2 linked regions of the Pokkaliibacter sp. MBI-7 genome follow. The protein of the gene in region 1 interacts with the protein of each later gene in a pairwise test. Links are inferred from orthologs where the notes say so. Each region holds a gene or a part of one and is shown in the gene's direction. Other genes may lie near its edges.

Region 1 (7,772 bases):
CGTCTTCTGGCGTTTGGCTTCACTTTTCAAATAGGAGCGTACATACGAAGCTCGGCCGGTGCCTGGCTCGCCCATAACGAAAATATTGTAGCCGGGGCGACGCATGGCAACACCAAATTGCAATGCTCTTACAGCCCTTTCCTGACCCAGGATACCGCTGAGTGGCTCAAGGTCAGCAGTTGATGAAAATGGTAGATCGCTCTTGCTTAGATGAACGGACAGCTGTTCCGGCTGTAAAGGGGAAAGACGAGGCGCTTTTGCCATCCTTTGAACTTCCTAAGGGTAAAAAACTGCCAGTCTTGTATCAGGCTGGCGCATGCAATGCAACTAACGTTGCCCGTGCCTGAGTAATGTACCTGTTTGCGCGTGTTTCTTTAGCCTGAGGCCTGGGAGTTGCTGGTTGAGTACTGCTTATATGGTTCACTTAAACTAGCTCAGTACCATGCAGGCAGCCAGCGAAATGGCTGCCTACAGGCAAGCAAGTGTAAATGTTCAGGTAATGGTGCACGCCTCGTCAAAGTCGTAGCGTGGTCCTCGGGGATAGACTTTATCAGAGAGGCCATAACCGAGATTGACAAGAAAATTCGCTTTAATGGTTGTGCCTGCGAAAAACAGATCATTCACTAGATCGGCATTGAAACCGGACATTGGCCCGCAATCCAGTCCAAGTGCGCGAGCGGCCAAAATCAGGTAGCCACCTTGTAGCGTCGCGTTACGCAGGGCGGTTGCTTCCGCTAACGCCGTATTGTTGGCAAACATATCTCTGGCGTTTGCATTGGCAGGGAATAGTCTGGGCATACCTTCATAAAATGTCATATCTGTGGCAACGATAACAGTTACCGGGGCATTCATCGTTTTATCGACATTGCCGGGAGCCAGGGCTTGCTTGAGCTTTTCTTTGGCTTTCGGCGACTTTACAAAAACCAGCCGCATGGGCTGGCAGTTCATGCTGGTTGGTCCCCATTTGGCCTGTTCATATAAAGCCTGTAATAGTGAGTCTTCGATGGGGCGAGGCTGCCAGTGGCTGTGTGTTCTGGCATCACTGAAGAGTTGCTGCATTGCATCCTGCGAGAGGTTGGACATGGATTCGTTTTCCTTGGGAGCTAAGTATCTTTGAGTTAATGTGCCAATGCGAAAAAAACAAGCCACTGTCTGATATTGAGTATCTAATTAAGGCGTCTGGACGCTGTTTTTCTTTAGATGCGATACCCGTACTTGCGATTGATACAACAGGAATATCTATTATGTCACTACCGATCAGTCTGGAAGCCTTACGTGTACTGGATGCCATTGACAGGCGAGGAAGCTTTGCCGGAGCTGCTGATGATCTGAATAAAGTGACATCTGCTGTCTCCTACACCATTCAGAAGCTGGAGCAGGATATGGATATGCTGCTGTTCGATCGGCAGGGGCATAAGGCCAAATTGACTCCCGCCGGGCAGTATTTGCTGGAACAGGGGCGGCAACTGTTGCAGACATCTGAGCGAATCGTCGAGGAGGCCAGGCAGTTGGCCAATGGATGGGAGTCGCGTCTGACGCTGGCTGTTGATTCCGTGATGCCCGTGTTTCCGATTCTCGAACTGGTGGGGCATTTCTACAGGGAAGAGCAGGGGCATACCGACATCAGATTGCAAGAGGATGTACTCGGTGGTGGATGGGACGCGTTGCTGAATGATCGTGCAGATTTGTTAGTTGCGCCATTGCACCCGGAGTTCGCTCGCGGTCTGCATCAGATCACACTAGGGTACGTGAACTTTCATTATGTTGCGGCGCCGGATCATCCTCTTACCAGACTGCAGCGCCCAGCCGATGATGAAGACATCAGAGAGTATCGGGCGATCGTCGTAGCAGACACTTCGCGTGATCGTGCACCGCTGTCTACTGGCCTGCTGGACCGTCAACCCACGCTCACTGTGTCCAGTTTTAATGCCAAGATTGCCGCCTTGAAGCAAGGGATGGGTAGTGGTTTTCTGCCGGTCAAAATGGCTGACCCGTTAATTGAAGAAGGCGTATTGGTACAAATTCCAGTAGTGAAAGAGCGTGAGCCGGTGCCAGTTTCTTTGTACTGGAAGCCAAAGCCAGGTGGGAAGGCGCGCGACTGGTTCGTACAAAATCTCCCCTCTCATCTTAAATTGCAGTGTAAGAAAGTGGGCATGGATCTGTAATCCTGCGTTTGTGGCGCTCAGTTGACGTAAACGTAAATAATTGTGATAACTGCTGCCAGATAAATAGCGGCAGTGGAGGAGTAATCATGTTTAGCAAGATGATTGAGCCAGGCTTTTATGATACGGATGCTTTAGGTCATATCAATAACACCCGCCTGCCTGTCTGGTTCGAATTAGCCAGGAATGACTTGTTCCCGCTGTTCACGCCAGATATGGACCCCAAAAAATGGAATCTGATTCTGGCGCGACTTGAGGTCGATTTTATTGGTGAGTTGTTCTTCAATCAGCCAGTAGAGGTGAAAACCTGGATTGAACGTATAGGCAATTCTTCATTTGTCGTCCTGCAGGAGGCTTGGCAAGGTGAGACACTGGGGGCTAGAGGTCGAGTGACAATGGTTTACTACGACTGGACTCAAAAGACATCGGTGCGGATTACTGACGATATCAGGGAGCGTTTACAGCTGCACATGGCCATAGCTTAATCCTTGCGAGTGGTTAAATTAAAGTCTTGTCAGGGGAAGCTGCTCTCGTGAGTCAGAGGCTCTCTTTTCACGACGAGTTAGGCAACATCAGCGGGAACTAAAAAGATCAATGTTGCCAACTATTTACAGATTCAATATTAAGAAATAGCTGGTCAGATTGCTGAAGAGTGTGCAGGAGTGATAGTTATTGCGGGAGTTCGTAACCTAGTTTCTCCAGAGCGTTAACTACCATGGCACTATCCAGCAGGTGTAGCCAGCAGGCTTCTTGCTCTGGATCATCAAGATAGAAGTGATCAATCACTGCAACAGGGCGGAGCTTTGATGGAGGCATCACCGCCCATTGGTTGCGATCAATTCCTGCTTCCATCAGCAAAGGAACAGGTACGAACCCTTGTGAAGCTCCATTTTGTCGCAGGACGTCAAATATACGCTGGCTGGGCTGAAGGCTAATAAGTTCCATTGGCCATGGCCAAGTGTGATTTTCGACCAAATAGCTCTGACTTGCCTGACCATAGGCATCTTTACGGGGGTCGGCTATTGCTAACGGCGCGGTTGGATCAAGATCTGCAAGGGTTACGCTGGTTGCAGACTGAGGGCGCCACAATGCCAAAGGCGCTGTGGCCAGCAGAGTATCGTCTTCATAGTAGCCGTCAGCACGCCAGCTCAGACGGAGTGACGCTGCCAGATTCTCGGGCGGGATATCATGCTGCTCAATGAAAAACTGAGGCTGCAGCTCACAGTATTGTGGTAGCTCCGCTGCAATTATGGATTGCAGTGGCTTCAGTGTTTCATCTATCTGGATGGAAAAAGATGCAGCAAAACACACGTTCGCAATACCAGAGCATATTGCAACGATTAGGCAGGATCGAACCAGGGAAACCATAGCAGGGTGACGAGTGATCATTGGAGGTGAGCGCATTATGCCTGAATTGCGCCTAATAAAAAGAACAGACAGAAAAAATAAAGGCCCTTTCCGGGGAAAGGGCCGCTCCCATACTCTTCAGGAGCCAAGTGAGCCAGGGAGGAAAGCGTTAGCTTTCGATGATCACTATATCTAAAGTGCGGTTTCAGGCCTTTGATAAGTATCAATGTTTGGAACGAATGCTCATCATGTTGTGAGTCGTACATCTCGTTTGAGAGGGATATAGATGAGTGATGAGCTGATTATGTGGGTTGACCGCGAGAATACCGTCATAGGCAGTGTCTCTCGTGCACGAATGCGTGCGGAAGGACTATGTCATCGCGCTGTATATGTGTTGGTCTTTAACAGTGCCGGTGAGATATGTGTACATCGTCGTACTATGCGCAAGGATTTTCGGCCGGGCTGGTTAGAGTTGTCTGCTGGCGGTGTTGTCGCTGCTGATGAAGAGTGGAGGGATGCAGCACAGCGGGAGCTGGAAGAGGAGTTGGGTGTTAAGGCTGTTCTTACTGATCACGGCATGTTCTTTGATGAGGGCGATGACTATCAGGTCTGGGGACGAGTCTACTCCTGTATGTGGGATGGAGATCTGCGCCTTCAGCCAGAAGAAGTAGAGGAAGCATGGTTTATGCCGATAGAGAATATCTCAACTAAGCTAATGGATCACATTACAGAAACAAGTCTGAACGCCTTTCACTACTGGCAGTCGGTACAGCGAAATGAGAAGATGTGACTAATTTGTTGTTTCTGAAAAGATTGCTAATTGAATATGTGGTGCGGCCGGACTGATAAGGTCAGGTAATGGCAGAACTATGTTGGCGATAACAGTCTGGGATGTATGGCTACGCTGGATATGATGAATTCGTCTTGGGATAAACAGTGGTTTCCGACGCTCACAAGTTTGATAGAGCGTATCGGCCATCTTTCTGAGGATGGATCATCGCGTGGCTTTTCAAGAATAGAGGCTGAGTGGAGTCGGTTACGGCAGGCAATGCAGCTCATGGGGGGCTATGTCTGGGAATATCGTAGTGAAGAGGGGTGGTGGCTGTCGCCTGAGCTGAAAAGTTTGCTCGGTATGGATAGTTCACCATATTGGCTCCGCTCCGAAGACTGGATGACTGTTCTCCCTGAGTCAGAGCAAGAGTTTCTGCGTGGATTAATGCAGTCAAACTCGACAGCAAAGCAGTCCAATCTGTCATTTCCCCTTACGTTGAATCAGCAGTCTTATCACTTTTCCCTGCGTGCTATTTGTCTGAGTGATGAAGGGTATAAGCGCTGGGTTGGCGTGCTGGAAGATGTCACGTCTTCCCGGGCGCTGGAAAATAGAGTGCAAATAGCGGCACATGTACTGGAGCATGCTGCTCAGGGCATCATCATTACCGATCGGCATTTTAATATCCTGAATACTAACCAGGCTTGTACAGATATCTGTGGCTACGAGCAGGCCGAGATCATTGGTCGTAAGCCACGAATGCTGGGCTCTGGCTGGCATGGTCAGCCATTCTATCAGTCCATGCTAACCCAGCTGTTTACTCAGGGGCATTGGCGCGGCGAGGTGCTGGATCGGAATAAAAGCGGCGAGATGTACATTAGCCAGATGGATATTTCATCCGTTCTGGGTGAGCAAGGAGAGGTTACTCACTTTGTCCTGTTTTTCAGTGATATCACTGAGCAGCGGCTGGCTGAGCGTAAGCTTAATCAATTGGCCTACCTTGATGTATTGACTGATTTACCCAACCGCCAGCATTTCGTCGATAATCTCAATCGATTAATGAAGCAGGCTGAAGCTTCTCGTCAGCTTGGGCTGATACTGCTGGATATGGACAACTTCAAGCTGGTGAATGAGTCATGGGGGCATGCCACTGGCGATGCGCTCTTGATTGCTGTAGCGAGAAAGTTGAAGAAGCAGCTAGGTCAGCGTGGTGAAATTGCCCGGCTGGAAGCGGACGAATTTGCTGTTCTGGTACCTGATGTCGCTACTGAAGCTGAGGCGCTGTCGGTCGCCCGAGAGCTGCATACCATCTGCACAGAATGTTTTGATATAAACGGCAAGCAAATCTACCCCAGCGCTACGCTAGGTGTTGCTCTGTTTCCCAATCAGGCCAGAGACGCTGATGAGTTATTTAAACACGCCGATATGGCACGTTTTCGTGCCAAGGCGCTGGGGAAGAATCGTATTCTCTGTTATGAGAACTCTATGGGGGAGCATCCTCAGGGACGTCTGCAAATTGCAAACAAACTACGGCAGGCCATTCCCCGTAATGAGTTAAAACTGTTTTATCAGCCAAAAATGGATACGTCTGGCCCATGTCAGTTAGCTGGAGTTGAGGCTCTCATCCGCTGGTTTCCCTTGGGTGAGGAGGGAATGATCTCGCCTATGGAGTTCATTCCAGTCGCTGAAGAAACTGGCATGATTGTCAATCTGGGGTACTGGGTGCTTGAGGAGGCTTGCCGGCAAATCGCAGACTGGCGATCCATGGGGTGGACTATCCCAATTGCTGTCAATCTGTCGGCCAGACAACTGATGGATGCGTCCCTGGTAGATAAAGTGCATGAGTTACTGCAGAGATTTGATGTTCCTGCTGAGATGCTGGAACTAGAGCTAACTGAAAGCACACTGATGTTAGATGTGGATGAGGCGCTTTATCAGTTGTTTGCTTTACGTGATTTAGGTATCGGTCTGGCCATTGATGATTTTGGCACTGGTTATTCATCCATGGCCTATCTCAAACGTTTACCCATTCAAACACTGAAAATCGATAGAGCTTTTGTTCGTGATATCGAGAACGATAACGAAGATCGCGCAATTATCTGCGCTATTTTGGCATTGGCTAAGAGTTTAGGCCTGAAAGTGGTGGCAGAAGGCGTTGAAACACAGCCCCAGTGGCAATTCCTGGCTGAAGCAGGTTGTGATATGACTCAGGGATATTTGCAGGGAAGGCCAATGCCGGTAGAAGAGTTTGAAGGCTTTCTCGAGCGTCAGGGATACAAATAACTGCCTGTTGTCAGCGGAGTATCAAATGGCTCCCTGATTGTAATAGTTTAAGAAGAAGAGGTTGTCACGTGAAAAAAGCCCTTACCACAGGCGAAGTCGCTAAATACTGTGGTGTGAATTTTCGCACAGTTATCAGATGGATCGAGCGCGGCCAGTTGAAAGCGTTCAAGCTGCCTGGCAGAGGAGACAACAGGATCAGTATTGACCATTTTGTCGCCTTTCTGCGTGAGCATGATATGCCTGTTCCTGCAGAGTTTCAGGACTTGAGCCGGCGAATCTTGATCATTGAAGATCAGCCAGCGATGGCTAGTGCTATCGAAAGGGTGTTACGACGTGCAGGTTTTGAGACCCGGGTTGTGCATGACAGCTTTCAGGCCGGGGCTCAGCTGGCTGAGTTCAATCCTTCGCTAATCACATTGGATTTGCAAATGCCCGGGCTTAATGGGTTTAGTGTTCTGGATTTTTTGCGTCAGGATGAGCGTTGGCGAGGAGTGAAAGTGCTGGTGGTTTCAGCGCTCAGTGAGAGTCAGCTGCAGGATGCTATTCAGCAGGGAGCGGATGACATTTTGTCGAAGCCATTTGAAAATCAGATGTTATTGAAGAAAGTTGCTGATTTGTTGGATATGCAAATACATATTGAAAAACCTGGCTTAAGTGCGGAATAGCATTCTGCTATTAATACATTTATATAAATAAAAAGGACCATGTGGTCCTTTTTTTCATCAGGAGTGATGCGGTAATTCAGCAGAGTGAGAAAAGTTCACATTGAACCATGCATTCCAGCAGCAGTACCAAAAAGAAAGTATTCCCCATATTAGGCCAGCCACAACACCCCCATCCAAAATTCCACGCCAGGGCTGGGGTAGAAAATGGAAAAGTATAATCAGGAGAATAACGGTGCAGGTAATGCTGATCGAGATGATCTGTCTTTTTCGCGTAGTGTGGAAATAACCCATGCAGAAAAAGGGAGCAAAAATGGCTTGCGCTGGAGTAGCTGATTGACTGAGATAACGTGCACGTGCTGCGGTGCGCGGAGAGAACGCTTTTTGAAAGCCACGATAGCCTTCGTTGTAGAGCATAAAGATTAGAAATGCCCAAAAGGTTATCCAATGCTGCCAGGACAGTGGCATGTCAAAAGCAGACAGACTCAGAGGCAACAGACGACCTATTGCCGACAGCAGCAACAGTGAGACCCCTGCAATGCCCCAAAG
Region 2 (5,785 bases), on another replicon or contig:
AGATGATCACTTGATTACCACCGAACTGCTGGGCATCGAGATAGAAGACGATGAACTGGAGCAAATCGAAGCGCGCCTTGCTTCCACAAGTCCAGCTCAGATGCGCCCACTTAGCTCACGTGCAGTCAAAGAAAATCTGTCGCTGGATGACTATTTCCTGCGTTTCGTGCTGGAGCACCAGGACAAGATGAGCGAAACAGAGCTGGCACAAAAACTCGGGGTCAGTCGCAAGTGCCTATGGGAAAAGCGCCAAAAGCTTGGCATTCCACGCAAGCGCTGATCGTTTCAGGCGGTAACATGGCAAGCAGGTAACACCTGGCAAACTTTGTTACCGCGTTACCTTGATATGATCCCATAGGTAACACATTCCTTCTTTCCACTTCTTGGAAAAAAATAAAACCTAATAAAATCAGTAACTTGAAAAGTTGGCATAGACTCTGCTTTATACATAGCAAAGAAAAATTCTGGCACCTCCAGATCGCTAATAAAAATAAAAACTGATCAGGAACGTGTAGAACGCCTCGGTAAAATAAAAATAAATAGGGGCAGGAAAAAACTGATCGCTTTAGACATCCAGCTTTTTTAACAACCGTTGACGGCTGGAATGGGTTAGGCATAAGAACGAACCAAAAATAAAAATAAAACCGGTAGACGTACTTGCAACCCACTCCACAAAAGCCACTGGTTGTACTGGATATTTAAAGCGATCTGTTTGTTCTTCTTGTTACTCTCAACCATAAGAACAATGTCATGAGTCCGCGTGAATAAAAATAACAGCGGTAGATTCTGTTCACTGCATAAGTTTTCCTTCGAGTAGCAGTTCCCGTTTTTACCTTTTCCCCGTCGGTGGTATCATCCGCTACTCTCGTAGTCGTCCAGCAGATGAGACGCTTACGGCACGATTACACTCCCTTTGCTAATCCAAGAGCGGTATGGAACATCAGGTTGATTTGTATTATCTGATTGGCTTTGCAGCCATCACAGGCATAGCGATACTGGTCGCCCGCCTTCTAAGCCGTCCTCGCAACTCAGACAGAGTAATGAATACAGGTCCGGCTCACCACGACACAGTTCCCGTTGTCCCTCAGGACTCGCGCATCATTCAACGCGATCACCACTCCATTTCCCGCAAAGACATTACCCCGAGCGCACTGAAGGTGTTGTACCGCCTGCAGGAAGCTGGCTTTGACGCCTATATCGTGGGTGGCGGTGTACGCGACCTGTTGTTGCACCTGCATCCCAAAGATTTTGACGTCGCCACTAATGCCAGCCCAGAAGAGGTTCACCGGCTGTTTCGCAACTCACGCATGATCGGTCGTCGTTTCAAGATCGTTCACGTACAGTTCGGTCGCGAAATCATTGAAGTGGCGACATTTCGCGCACACCACGCTGAACAGGAAGAACAGGGCTCGGATCATAGCCGTCAGGCAGCCAACGGTATGCTGCTTCGGGATAACGTCTACGGTACGCTGGAAGAGGATGTTGAGCGACGGGACTTCACAATCAATGCGCTCTACTACACCACGAAAGACTTCTGTATCTACGACTATCATGGCGGCATTAGCGACCTGAATAGCCGCGTAGTACGCATTATCGGTGAACCCGAAGCCCGTTATCGGGAAGACCCTGTTCGCATGCTGCGAGCGATCCGCTTTGCTGGCAAGCTCGGGTTTGATATTGAGCCTGTTACCGCCGCCCCGATTCATGAGCTGGCGCCTCTTCTGGCTGCTGTTTCAAACGCCCGTCTGTTTGACGAAGTGCTCAAGCTGCTCAGTTCAGGTCACGGCCTGCCCACATGGAAACTGATGTGGCAGTACGGACTGATCGCCCCGATGCTGCCTGACACCTGGCAGAGCCTGCAAGGCGACGATGAACAGACTGTGCAGAACCGGATGATGATTGAGCTGGCCCTCGCCAATACCGACAAGCGTATTGCCGAAGATCGCCCCGTCACACCCGCCTTCCTCTATGCCGTACTACTATGGGCACCCTTACTGGAAGAACTCAGCTATTTACAGGATGAAGAGCGCATGCCATTAATTCCTGCCATGCATGAAGCTGCGCAGCGCATTATGGATCGCCAGGTAAAACATATTGCGATTCCCCGCCGCATCAGCAGTATCATGCGTGAGATTTGGGAGCTGCAGTTCCGGCTTCCACGTCGTCAGGGCAAGCGCCCGGACCAACTGATGGAACACCCTCGCTTTCGCGCCTCCTATGACTTCCTGCGCTTGCGAGAAGAGAGTGGGGAAGACCTTAACGGCCTGGGCATCTGGTGGGAGCGTTATCAGGAACAAACTGACGACAGTCGCCGTTCAATGATTCAGGATCTTAAGGAAAACTACAGTGAGCCACCGCGCAACAAGCGTCGACGCCGGCCACGTAAGCGGACCCCCTCCAATGAATGATGCCTGGCATGGTACCGAACTAGCCTGGATTGGTCTTGGCAGCAATCTGGAGTCACCTCACACTCAAGTGAGTAAAGCCCTGGACGAACTGGCAAGCATTCCAGCTACCTGTGTACTGGCTCATTCAGGATTATATCGTTCCGATCCGGTTGGCCCTCCCGGCCAACCTGACTACATCAATGCCGTTGCCTTACTCCGTACGCAGCTTGAACCTCATGATCTGCTGGATAGCTTACAAGGCATAGAACAGCTGCATCAGCGTCGGCGTATTCAACACTGGGGGCCGAGAACACTGGATCTCGACCTACTGCTCTACGGACAACAGCAAATCAGCACTGATCGTCTCCAAGTTCCCCACCCTTATATGAGCCAACGTAGTTTCGTGCTCTATCCGCTGGCCGAAATCAGCCCTGGACTCACCCTCCCCGGTCTGGGTGCTCTGTTCGATTTATTAGCCCAATGCCCGATGGGCACACTGAATCGTATTCCCGTATAATTTTGCTGCACTACAACAAAGAATAAGAGGACATGTGCTGATCTTCGTTGTCATGCCATGTCGCTCCAGTTGCATGCTCAACTAGTCTGGCTTCCATGCCTTGTTCAGGAACATTACTGAAATGAAAAAGGTAACCCTGCACACCCTGACGCAAATGAAAGCGTCTGGCGAAAAAATTACCTGCCTTACTGCCTACGATGCCTGCTTTGCCAAAGTACAAGACGAGGCCGGTGTCGAGATCATCCTGGTGGGTGACTCCCTTGGCATGGTGCTGCAAGGCAATGACAGCACCCTGCCTGTTACCGTTGAAGAAATGGTGTATCACACACGAGCCGTAGCTCGCGGCACACAACGTGCCATGGTGATGGCCGATATGCCCTTTATGAGCTACGCCACTCCGGCACAGGCAATGCAGAACGCCGGTTTACTGATGCAGGCAGGCGCCCATATTCTGAAACTGGAAGGTGGTGCATGGCTGGCTGAAACGGTTCGCATGCTCAGCGACAGAGGTGTACCTGTGTGTGCGCACCTTGGCCTGACGCCGCAAGCGGTCAACAAGCTGGGCGGCTTTCGTGTTCAGGGCCGTACACCTGAAAGCGCCAGGGAGCTGCTTGACGATGCTGCGATTCTGGAGGAAGCAGGCGCAAGCATGTTGCTTCTGGAGTGCGTACCAAGCAGCATCGCCGCCGCCATCACACGGCAAGCACAGGTCCCCGTTATCGGTATCGGTGCAGGCGCAGCAACTGACTCTCAGGTACTGGTCATGCATGATCTGCTAGGCTTGAATACCGGTTACGTCCCCCGCTTTGTTAAGAACTTCATGACTGAAGCAGAAGATATTCCTGGTGCTTTTCGCGCCTATATCGCAGCCGTCAAGGAAGGTCGCTTTCCTTCAGACGAACATGGATTTGAATAATGCTAGTACTGCCCACCATTGCTGAGCTGCGCCAGCAACTCCATGTCGAACGCATGCGTACTCACAAGATTGCCTTCGTGCCAACTATGGGTAACCTGCACGATGGCCATATTTCGCTGATTCACAAAGCCCGTGAAGAAGCGGATGTGGTCGTAGCGAGTATCTTTGTCAACCCACTGCAGTTCGGCGCCAATGAAGATCTGGAGCGATACCCACGCACCTTTGCGGAAGACAGTGCCAAACTCGAAGAAAGCGGTTGCGACTATTTATTTGCCCCCAGTGTCGAGGAGATGTATCCACAGGGCCTGACCAGTCAAACCATAGTTGATGTTCCAAGGCTGTCATCATTGCATTGCGGAGCCAGCAGACCTGGACACTTTCGTGGTGTAGCCACCGTCGTTGCCAAGCTCTTTGGCATTGTCCAGCCAGATGTTGCCATCTTTGGCCTGAAAGACTTCCAGCAACTGGCAGTGATTCGCCAGATGGTCAACGACCTCTGCCTGCCCGTTAACATTCTGGGAGCAGAAATAGCACGTGCAGAAAGCGGCCTAGCGTTAAGTTCACGTAATGGCTATCTGACCTCCTGCGAATTGCAGACGGCGCCCCTGCTGTACCAGACTCTGCAGGGTATTGAGCAGCGCATTAGCGCAGGTGAAGTGGATTTCAGACAGCTCGAAGCGGAAGCCAAGCAACAACTGGATGAACTGGGGCTAAGACCCGATTACTTCAACATCTGTAACCAGGCGACGCTGGAACTGGCAGAGCCCGATGACAAGCAGTTAGTTATTCTGGCAGCCAGCTACCTGGGCAAGGCACGACTGATCGACAATATTCGTATTCAACTCTGAGGCCGGTTATCCGGCCTTTTTATTATCTTGCGCCTTGTCATAGCCATTTAATCTAACCAGCAGCATAGTATCAGCTGGAATATCAACCCGGCCATCACCTATGATGGCCTAAGCAACCAAGTACAACTCATCAAGGGAGATCCTTATGCGTGATGTAGTGATCGTCGCAGCAGGCAGAACAGCAGTTGGAAGTTTTGGTGGTGGCCTTGCAGCTATGACAGCAGCGGAGCTGGGTGCAACAGTAATCAAAACCTTGCTGCAGCAAGTGGATCTTGATCCTGCACAGGTCAACGAGGTCATTCTGGGTCAGGTACTCACTGCCGGTTGCGGTCAGAATCCTGCCCGTCAAAGCGTCATCAAAGCAGGTCTACCTGACACCGTCCCCGGTATGACCATCAACAAGGTTTGTGGCTCAGGACTTAAAGCCATCCACCTGGCCACACAAGCGATTCGCTGTGGTGATGCAGACATCATCATCGCAGGTGGCCAGGAAAGCATGAGCCAGGCCCCCCATGTGCTGCCGAAATCACGTGATGGACAGCGTATGGGTGACTGGAAGATGATTGACTCCATGATCACTGATGGCCTTTGGGATGCATTCAACAACTATCACATGGGCATTACGGCGGAAAATATCGTCAGCAAGTATGGCTTCAGCCGAGAAGAGCAAGATGCCTTTGCTGCTGAGTCACAGCGCAAAGCAGGTGAAGCCATGGCTGCAAATCGCTTTGCGGACGAGATCATTCCTGTCAGCATCCCTCAGCGTAAAGGCGACCCTATTGTCATCGATAAAGATGAACAGCCCCGCCCAGGCACTACAGCTGAATCACTGGCGAAACTTCGGCCAGCCTTCAAACCCGACGGCAGCGTGACAGCAGGCAATGCCTCCTCCCTGAATGATGGTGCGGCTGCAGTTATCCTGGCCAGTGCAGAAAAAGCCAAAGCACTGGGACTTCCTGTTCTGGCCACCATCAAGGCGTACTCAAGCGCTGGTGTAGCACCCGAAATCATGGGTACCGGGCCAATTGACGCGACTCGCAAGTGCCTGGAGAAGGCAGGCTGGGATATCAACGAGCTGGACCTGATAGAAGCCAACGAGGCGTTCGCTGCCCAGGCA

The links.
Region 2: the proteins of yfcD (region 1) and panC interact in binary tests that used the Escherichia coli proteins (3 or more experiments, as listed by UniProt). The link is inferred for Pokkaliibacter sp. MBI-7 from one-to-one orthologs.

What each region holds. Positions count from the first base shown.
Region 1 is NZ_JARVTG010000002.1:1,521,172-1,528,943, reverse strand. The notes cover bases 2,650-5,547. They hold yfcD (NUDIX hydrolase YfcD), read left to right. Parts: upstream 2,650-3,795; coding sequence 3,796-4,299; downstream 4,300-5,547. Other genes in these bases: QCD60_RS26625 (EAL domain-containing protein), read left to right, coding at 4,405-5,547; QCD60_RS26635 (hypothetical protein), read right to left, coding at 2,832-3,473. In the rest of the region: QCD60_RS26655 (ATP-binding protein), read right to left, coding at 1-264; QCD60_RS26650 (malonic semialdehyde reductase), read right to left, coding at 493-1,083; QCD60_RS26645 (LysR family transcriptional regulator), read left to right, coding at 1,245-2,165; QCD60_RS26640 (thioesterase family protein), read left to right, coding at 2,252-2,647; more of QCD60_RS26625, read left to right, coding at 5,548-6,561; QCD60_RS26620 (response regulator), read left to right, coding at 6,630-7,226; QCD60_RS26615 (hypothetical protein), read right to left, coding at 7,284-7,772.
Region 2 is NZ_JARVTG010000001.1:3,713,848-3,719,632, reverse strand. Bases 2,793-5,743 are described here. They hold panC (pantoate--beta-alanine ligase), read left to right. Parts: upstream 2,793-3,819; coding sequence 3,820-4,668; downstream 4,669-5,743. Other genes in these bases: QCD60_RS16460 (acetyl-CoA C-acetyltransferase), read left to right, coding at 4,814-5,743; panB (3-methyl-2-oxobutanoate hydroxymethyltransferase), read left to right, coding at 3,026-3,820; folK (2-amino-4-hydroxy-6-hydroxymethyldihydropteridine diphosphokinase), read left to right, coding at 2,793-2,904. Outside these bases: QCD60_RS16485 (sigma-54 dependent transcriptional regulator), read left to right, coding at 1-280; polynucleotide adenylyltransferase PcnB, read left to right, coding at 1,041-2,408; more of folK, read left to right, coding at 2,401-2,792; more of QCD60_RS16460, read left to right, coding at 5,744-5,785. UniProt on the Escherichia coli protein: Catalyzes the condensation of pantoate with beta-alanine in an ATP-dependent reaction via a pantoyl-adenylate intermediate.